DNA from 2 places in the Kribbella sp. NPDC049174 genome. Region 2 is predicted to be linked to the other one. Evidence: riboswitches for the same ligand, from Rfam matches in the RefSeq annotation. Region 2 holds a riboswitch; the other holds the start of a gene.
The links. A riboswitch is a leader RNA that binds a small molecule or an ion and turns the genes downstream of it on or off. The one in region 2 is predicted to bind thiamine pyrophosphate.
Positions count from the first base shown of each region.

Region 1: it holds a riboswitch for thiamine pyrophosphate, as region 2 does, so the genes downstream of both, thiS (sulfur carrier protein ThiS) here and ACGFIF_RS40125 (purine-cytosine permease family protein) in region 2, are expected to answer to the same signal.

Region 1 covers NZ_JBICSZ010000015.1:96,831-101,266, forward strand. Annotated here, with positions in the region: gene ACGFIF_RS41565 (DUF6807 family protein) at 1-1,880, shown strand, start outside; gene ACGFIF_RS41570 (thiazole synthase) at 1,866-2,639, opposite strand; gene thiS (sulfur carrier protein ThiS) at 2,641-2,847, opposite strand; TPP riboswitch at 2,838-2,954, opposite strand; partial or broken gene ACGFIF_RS41580 (DUF5937 family protein) at 3,079-3,714, opposite strand; gene ACGFIF_RS41585 (MFS transporter) at 3,989-4,436, shown strand, end outside.
Region 2 covers NZ_JBICSZ010000013.1:42,336-46,771, reverse strand. Annotated here, with positions in the region: gene ACGFIF_RS40145 (MarR family winged helix-turn-helix transcriptional regulator) at 1-78, opposite strand, end outside; gene ACGFIF_RS40140 (DUF3152 domain-containing protein) at 241-1,098, shown strand; gene ACGFIF_RS40135 (hypothetical protein) at 1,147-1,995, shown strand; gene ACGFIF_RS40130 (alpha/beta fold hydrolase) at 1,992-2,654, shown strand; TPP riboswitch at 2,676-2,788, shown strand; gene ACGFIF_RS40125 (purine-cytosine permease family protein) at 2,784-4,112, shown strand; gene ACGFIF_RS40120 (class I SAM-dependent methyltransferase) at 4,139-4,436, shown strand, end outside.

The DNA of each region.
Region 1 (4,436 bases), on a different contig from region 2:
TCGCCGACGTCGCGCGGGCGGCGGAGGTGTCGCGGGCGACCGTGTCGCGGGTGATGAACGGCCGCCTCACCGTCGCGCCGGAGATCGCCGAACGCGTCCGGGCCGCCGCCGACCGGCTGAACTACCGGCCCAGCGACCTGGCCCGCAACCTGTCCCTCGGCCGGACGAACATGGTCGCGCTGGTGGTTCCGGACCTGGGCAACCCACTGTTCCAGCAGATCATGCGCGGTATCACCAACGCTTCGGCCGCGGCCGGCTACCGGGTCCTGGTCGCCGAAACCGACGAGGACCCGATGGCCGAGGCGGATATCGCGGTGGAGGCCCGGCGCCGGTGCGACGCGCTCATCATGGTCTCGCCGCGGCTGGCCGAGGACAGCCTGCTCGAGCTGCTGCCGGAGGTGAAGCCGGTCATCCTGGTCAATCGCCAGGGGCCGTCCGACGTCGCCACGGTCGGGGTCGATTTCGGCAGGGCGGTGCGGATCGTGGTCGACCATCTCGTCGGCCTCGGACATCGGCGGCTCGCCTACCTGGCCGGGCCGGTGGGGAGCGCGTCGAATACGGATCGCCTGCGCTCACTGGAGATCGCCGAGCGGGAGATCCCCGGGCTGGAGATCGTCCGGTTGGAGTGCGGTTCGTCGATCGAGGACGGGTACGCCGCGGTCGAGCGGGTGCTGGAGTCCCAGGTCACGGCCGTCGTCGCGTTCAACGATCTGGTCGCCTTCGGTCTGCTGGCGAGGCTCAACGAGGTCGGCGTCGCCGTACCGGCTGATCTGTCGGTGGCCGGGATGGACGACATCGGGTTGTCGCGGTTCGCCGTTCCGTCGCTGACGACGGTGCGGGTTCCGCAGCAGGGGTTGGGTGAGTTGGCCTGGCAGGTCTTGTACGCGCAGATCGCGGGGTCGGAGGGCGAGGTGGACGGCGTACCGGATCTGCGGCTGGCATTGCGGGCGAGTACCGGTCCGGTGCCGCAGGCGACCCGGTTGCAAGGGGATGCGCCGCGCGGGCGGTTGGGGCCGATCCGCTGGCAGCAGCAGGGGGACATCTTCGTGCTGGGTTCCTCGTCGGGGCTGCTGGCGCACTACGAGTTCGGCCGTCGGATGCCGCAGGTGCATTCACCGCGGCCTTATCTGCATCCTGTTCGAACCCTCGGCGGCAACCCGTTGACCGAGGTGAGCCCGGTCGATCACCGGCATCACTACGGCGTCTCACTGGCCGTTGCCGGAGTCAACGGAACGTCACACTGGGGTGGCCGCACGTTCCTCCCCGGCCGCGGTCCGACCTTGCTGACGAACCACGGCCAGCAGCGCAGCCGCGGTGTCACCGTCGACGACGGTCCGGGTAACTCGCTGACCGACGAGATCACCTGGTACGACGAACAGGGCCGGCCGCAACTGGTCGAACGCCGACGACTCAGCGGCGCACTGGCCGAAGGCGGCTGGCGACTCGACTGGAACAGCGTCCTCACCGCCCGCTACGGCCCGATCCGCATCGACAGCCCGGCCACCGCGGGACGGCCCGGCGCCGGGTACGGCGGCATCTTCTGGCGACTGCCGTCCGCGGAAACCACTGTGGTGCTGAGCGAAGCCGGCGAAGGCACTGACGCCGCCTACGGCTCCCTGAGCCCCTGGCTGGCCTTCGTCCAGCAACGCGGCGACACCGTCACCACCTTGCTACTCGTGCAGTCCGACGGTGTGCGCCCGTGGTTCCTCCGCTCCACCGACTACGTAGGCGCCGGCCCAGCCCTGGCCTGGCAAAGCGCCTTGGCGCTACAGCCCGACCAGGACCTCTCCTTGTCCCTGACCGCCTTACTGCTCGACCGCTCCATCGACCTCACCGAGGCCCCGGACCTGGCTGGGAGGGTCCTCTCAGAAGGTCGGTAGGCCTGTCACCGGGGACGAGGCGAGGGCTGAGTGCCAGCGGCGGGGGACCCGGCCGGCCAGGCGGGCGGCACGGCCGGCGTTGACGGCATCGCGCATCGCGGCGGCCATCAGGGCGGGCTTTTCGGCTCGGGTGACCGGGGTGGCGAGCATGACGGCGTCGCAGCCGAGCTCCATGGCCAGCGCGGCGTCACTCGCCGTACCGATGCCGGCGTCGACGATCACCGGGACGTTCGCGGCCTCGGCGATGAGCGCGAGGTTGTGTGGATTGCGGATGCCGAGGGCGGACCCGATCGGCGCGGCCAACGGCATCACCGCGGCGCATCCGGCCTGCTCGAGTCGACGCGCCAGGATCGGATCGTCGTTGGTGTAGGGCAGCACGGTGAATCCGTCCGCGATCAACGCGTCCACGGCATCCAGCAACTCGACCGGATCCGGCATCAGCAGGTGATCGTCGGCCACAACCTCGACCTTGATCAGGTCCGTCTCCAGCGCCTCGCGGGCGAGCTTCGCGGTGAGCACAGCCTCCGCCGCCGTGTGGCAACCGGCGGTGTTGGGCAGTACTTCGATGCCGTGCTTCTTCAGTACGTCGAGGATCGAGCCCTCGTGGCCGGTGCCGAGCCGGCGCATCGCGACCGTGGTGAGTTGGGTGCCAGAGGCAATCAATGCCTCCTCCATCACCTCGAGGTTCGCGGCACCACCCGTGCCCATGATCAGCCGGGAGGTGTAGGTCCGGCCGCCGAGCTCCAGTGGATCGTCCATGTCAGCCTCCCTGGACCGCGCTGACGATCTCGACCCGATCGCCGTCGGTGAGTATGGTGGCGGCCCACTCGTCCCGGGTGAGCACGGTCTGGTTGACCGCGACCGCGATCCCGGTCTGCCGGTCGGAGTACTCCCGGACCAGATCGGCCACAGATCGATCCGGTGGAACGGTCGTGGCCGTGCCGTTGACCCATACGTCGTAGTTCATCGCTTCCTCCCTACGCCGGAATTACCCGATTCAGGTTCAGCGGTCGGCGACGCCCTCGTCAGTCGCCCTCTCAGCCCACTCCGGTGTGAGCTCCCGCGGCACTTTCGACCCTAACAGATCGGTGCCGGTGAGCAGCGCGGCGAGTTCCGTCGGCCGGTACAGCACCTGCTTTCCGGTGCGTTGCGGCTCGACCAGTCCGGTACGCCGGAGCAGTTGGAGGTGCTGGCTCACGGCGGACGGGGTGACCTTCAGCTCCGCGGCGATGTCGCTCGTCGTCCGGGGATGGGTGAGCAGCGCCAGGATGCGGGCACGCGCCGTACCGACGAGCCGGCCGAGATCCCGCCGCGACGGTGGTTCGGCGACGGTCCAGAGGTGTCCCTGACCACGCGGTGGATAGCCGAGCAACGGCTCCGCGCCGATGTCGAACGGAATGACCGCGTGCGGCCCGAAGAGGGTCGGCTGCAGGACCAGTCCGCGGCCGTCGATCCGCTCGGTTCGGCTCGGATTGGCGACCCGATCGATGCGTAGCAGCCCGTCGGCGTAACTGATCGCGGGCCCGAGCTCGTTGAGCATCACGCCGGTGCCGTGCTGGGTGATCACATGGCCGCGGAAGCTGATGTCGGCGGACAGGACCGTACGCATCCGCGGCCAGTACGGCGCCATCACCGTCTGCCAGTACTCGCGCAGGGCCTCGACCACTCTGGAGACGCCGTCGGAACCGGCCAGCTCGCCGGGCAGTTCCCGGTTCACCGCGACAAGCTGCCGGTCGAAGGTGGCCCGGTCCACCGCCGCGATGATATCGAGCTCGTCCTGGATCTGGGTCAGCGGCGAGGTGGGACGCGGCGTGAGGAAGTCCGGGCTGCCCATCGTGTCGTTGACCAGCAGGCGCAGCACGCTCCAGTCCAGCGCCGGGAGCAGCGGCTGAACCGCGCGGACCCACGGCAGCTGGAAGGGGAAGCGGCCGGGGTCCTGCAGCGCCCGCAGCGACAGCACGGTCTCGGCGGCCGGCGAGATCGCGAACCGGACGTCCTCGAGATCTCGCGAAGTCAGCTCATAGGTGAGCACAGCCGTCACCTCCGTCGATGTAGCCGGATCCTAAATCGTTCCCGGCCGGACAGAACGCCGGGGGACAGTCGAGCCCATGCTCACCGAGGCTCCCCCCGACGCACGACCACAGACAGCGCTGCTCGGCGTACTGGCAGTGTGCTCCGCCGTCGGTGTCGGCATGGTCTACTTCCCGCAGGCGCTGCTGCCGTACGTGGCCGCGTCGCTGCAGGTGCCGCCCGCGGATGCGGCCCTGGTTGTGACCGCGCCGCAAGCTGGGTACGCCGCCGGCATCCTGGCCGTCGTACCGCTCGGTGATACCGGGGCGCAGCGCCGCCTGCTCACCATCCTCTTCGGCAGCGTCTCGGTCTTCGCCTTCACCGCGGCCGTCGCACCGTCGTTGCCGGTCCTCGTGCTGGCCTCGTTCCTGATGGGCTGCGCGACCGTGGCCTCCCCGGTGATCGGACCGTACGTCGCGGGCATGACCGGATCCCGACGGCTGGGCAGCGTGAACAGCGTCCTGCTCAGCGTCGGCATCCCCGGGA
Region 2 (4,436 bases):
ATACACCGCATTCACCAAGAATGCCGACCGGACAAGCCCAGCCACCACGCCGATACGCCCGTCATCATTCTTCGCCACCCGGCCAAGATACCAGCGGCGCCACCAACAGTTCGTGACACGAATCATCCCGGGCGGCGTGGATCAGCCGGCCCGCACCTGCCGGCGCCTTGGGATCGTTTGTGCGGGAGGGCATGAAGGTGGCTTTCGGGAGGGAGGACTGGGTGGGTAGGGTGAATCGTCATGACCACCGGGCGGACTGGCCAGCGCGCGGATGCGGCTGCCCAGAAGCGACGCGGTGGGCGGCACAGCCGGAAGAAGTCGCACAAGGTGCAGTGGTTCTCGGTGACCGCGCTGGCGGTGCTGGGGACAGTGATGGTGGCGCATCCGGACGCGACCAACCGGCGGAGTCTGGCGGCCGAAGTGGTGGCCGGGGTTGCCGCGTCGGCGACCGAGGCGCCGTTCACGACGCCGACACCGAAGCCGGTGGCGACGCCGACGCAGAAGTTCACCACGCCGTTGCGCCCGGCACCGACGCTGACCCGGCCGCCGAAGGGCTCGAAGCCGAACTACTCGGTCTCCACCGGCAAGCTCGCCGTCGTCCCGGGGCTCAACAAGGCCACCGGCATCCGCGACAAGCTGACCTACCGGGTCGAGATCGAGCAGGGCCTGTCGGTCAACGGCGACGCGGTCGCGGCGGCCATTCACAAGACACTGACCGACGCGCGCGGCTGGCAGGCGATCCACCCGGTCAACTTCGAGCGGACCGACAAGGTCGACGCCGACCTGCGCATCATCCTGGCCACGCCGACGCTGACCGACAAGCTGTGCCTGCCGCTCGACACCGGCGGTGAGGTCTCCTGCCGGGTCGAGGACCGCGTCGTGCTGAACGCGAAGCGCTGGATGTACGCGGTCCCGGCGTACTCGGGGAACGTCGCCCTCTACCGCAGCTACCTGGTCAACCACGAGGTCGGGCACGCACTCGGCCACGGCCACTCCACCTGCACCAAGGCGAAGACCCCCGCGCCGGTGATGATGCAGCAGACCAAGGGCCTCGGCGGCTGCCTCCCGAACGCCTGGCCGACGATCAAGGCGACCTGAGCGAAGCCCTCGTTCGTGAGAAGCTGAGTCCGAGGGGAGGGAGCAGCGATGTCGTCACAGGATTTCCCGACGTACGGCCGCGACGAGCAACCGGAGCAGCCGACCGAGGAGCAGCACTACGCCCCGCCTGCTCCGTACGGCGGCAGCTCCTACGGCTCCACGCCGCACGGCCAGCCCCATCCGGGCGGCTACGCCCAGCCCCAGCCCTACGGCACCCCACCGGGCCAGTACGGCGCGCCACCTCAAGCCCCGCCGCACGGACCACCTCAAGGACCACCCGGCGCGTACACCCAGCCGCCCAACTACCGTCCCGGCGCCCCGTACGGCACCGCCGCTCACCCGCAGCAACACGAGCTCCCGCAGTACGGTCGGGAACAACCCGTCGCACCGCGTGACCCCCGCGCGGCCCGCGTCGTACTGATCGCCGCGATCATCGCCGCCGTCTACGGCCTGCTGGTGCTCTCGGTCCAGCGGGTCGCCCTGCGCGAGATCTCCCAGGCACCCGGTTCGGCGCTGAACCACCCGCTCCGCACGGATGTCATCGACACGATCGGCCAGTTGCTGCTGCTCCTGGTCGGTGCGGCCGCGATCGCGATGTGGGCGCGCGACGTACTGGCCCGTCGCAAGGTCGGGCGTGAGCTCGACCCGATCGAGGTCGGCGGCCTGTTGCTGGTCGGGGTGGCGTTGGTGCCGATCGTGATCTGGGCGGTGATGGTCCTGTCGACCGGCATGGGCGCCATCGACGACTCGATCGATCGACTGCCCACGGCGTACGGCTGGGGCGGGATCGGCCTGCTGATCCTCTCCGTCGGCTTCTTCCTCGGGTACCGCGAGCTGAAGCCGCCCGTCGGCAACCCGGTCGTCCAGGCCGCGCCGGCCCGCGCGCCCTGGGAGTGAGCATTCCGATCGTCCTGGTCCCGGGCCTCGGCCTCGGGCCGCGCTCGTACGCGCCCACGGTCGAACACCTCACCACGCCGTACCGGATCGTCACGTTGCCCGGGTACGGCGAACCCGCCGAGCCCGGCGACGACCTCCGTCCACAAGCTCTGGGTACGGCGGTCGCGGACAAGATCCGGGAGCGGTCGGTCCTGGTCGGGCACTCGGCCGGCTGCCAGATCGTCGTGGAGACCGCGGTCGCCTACCCCGAACTCGTCCACGCGCTCGTCCTCATCGCCCCGACCGGAGATGTCCGCGCGTCGAGCTGGCTGGACCTCGCGGCCCGCTGGGTGGGCTCGGCCGTCCCGGAGTCCCCGCGTCTGATCCCGGCCCTCGCCCCGCAATACGCGCGGACCACGTTCTCCACGATCGCCCGGGCGGCGGAAGCGGCCAGACACCACGATCTGGCTGGGATCATCAGCCGGGTGCGGGCGCCGGTGGTGATCGTGCGTTGCCGGCACGACCACCTGTCGCCGGCCGAATGGATGGACCGGCTGGCCGAGCTCACTCACGGTGAGGCGCGGACCCTAGCGACCGGCTCCCATATGCCGGTGCTGACCAACGGTCCCGAGGTCGCCGCGCTCATCCAGCGGGCAGTGGCTGCGCCGGGTCCGGCCTGAAGCGCTATCGTTGACGCAGTAACAAACCTCTGCGGGAGCTCGCACCACGCGCGGGCTGAGAGGGCGACGCCGGGTCGCCGACCGCCTGAACCTGACCGGGTAATGCCGGCGTAGGGAGCGGGTCCAACCATGACCAATACCGCTGTTCGTCCTGCCGACCACACCGAGGCGCCGCTCGTCCTCACCACGGATGCGCCGCGCACTCTCGGCTTCCTCGACCAGTTCACCCTCTGGGGGAACCTCGGTATCTCACTGTTCGGCCCGGTCACCGGTGCGCTGGTCGCGGCGTACACGGGTTCGCTGGCACAAGGCCTGCTCGCGGTCGTGGTCGGCTGCGGGATCGGTGCGCTGGTGCTCGGCGGCGCGGCCGTGTTCGGTTCGCACACCGGAGCGCCGGCGATGGCGTGTCTGCGCGGACTGTTCGGCCGGCGCGGCTCGATGGCGCCGACGGTCCTGAACATCGCGCAGAACGTCGGCTGGGCGACGATGGAGATCATCGTCATCTCCTCGGCCGCGGTCGCGGTGACGAGTGAGCGGTGGCGCTGGCTGTTCGTCGTACTGGCCGGTGTGCTCGCGACGGCGATGGCGGTCCGGCCGCTCGGCAGTGTGAAACTGCTGCGGAAGTTCATGGTCTGGCTGGTGCTGATCGCGTCGGTCTATCTGTTCGTGCAGGTGCTCAGCAAGCCGGTGCAGGACCTGCCGCAGGACAGCGTCTTCGGCTTCTGGCCGGCCGTCGACCTGGCCGCCGCGGGCGTCGTGTCGTTCGCGCCGCTGGCCGCCGACTACACCCGGCACTCGCGCACCAACAAGGCCGCCTTCGCCGGATCGGCCCTCGGCTACGGCATCGCGGCGATCGCGTACTACGCACTCGGTGTGTTCGCGGTCGCGACGCTGCAGACCAACAGCACGGACGTGATCACCGCACTCGTCACGTTGCCGGCCGGCGCGATCGCACTGTTCGTGCTGCTGGTGGACGAGGTCGACGAGGCGTACGCGAACGTGTACTCGACCACGATGGCCGCGCACAACCTGATCGGTCATGTCGACCGGCGCTGGATCTCGATCGCCATCGGCGTGATCGCCACCGGTCTCGCGCTGGTGGTTGACCTGGGCAACTACACCCAGTTCCTCTACCTGATCGGCTCGGTCTTCGTCCCGCTGTTCGCGGTCGCGATCGCCGACTTCTTCGTGGTCAGCAAGATGAACTGGGACGTCTCCGGTACGGCGCGCTTCCGCTGGCAACCGGCCGTCGCCTGGCTGATCGGTTTCGTCGCCTACCAGCTGGTCAACCCGGGCACGGTGTCGGGCTGGTCCCCGTTCTGGCTCGACCTCCAGCAGCGCATCTTCGGCCACCAGCCCGTCCCCGGCTGGCTCGGCGCGACGTACACGTCCATCATCGTCTCGATGCTGGCCGCGATAATCCTCGGCCGGATCGGTCGCCGACCGCTGGACAACTGACCCGGAGTAACCGGGATACTTGCGCAATGCTGAACTCCGCACTGCGCAGCCGGGCCGAGTACGCGGAACTCGGGGCCGATGGGCTGGCCGCGCGTACCACGCCCGAGCGGGACGCGGCGATCGTGAAGGCCGTCGAGGAGCTCCTGGGCGGCCGTGAGTCGGTGCTCGACCTCTGCTGCGGGTACGGCCGGGTGGCGCTGCCGCTGCGCCGGGCCGGGAAGGTCGTGCGCGCGCTGGACATCTCGCCGAACCTGATCGAGGCCGGTAAGGCGAAGGCGGACGAGGAGGAGCTGTCGATCGACTGGGCGATCGGCTCGATGACCG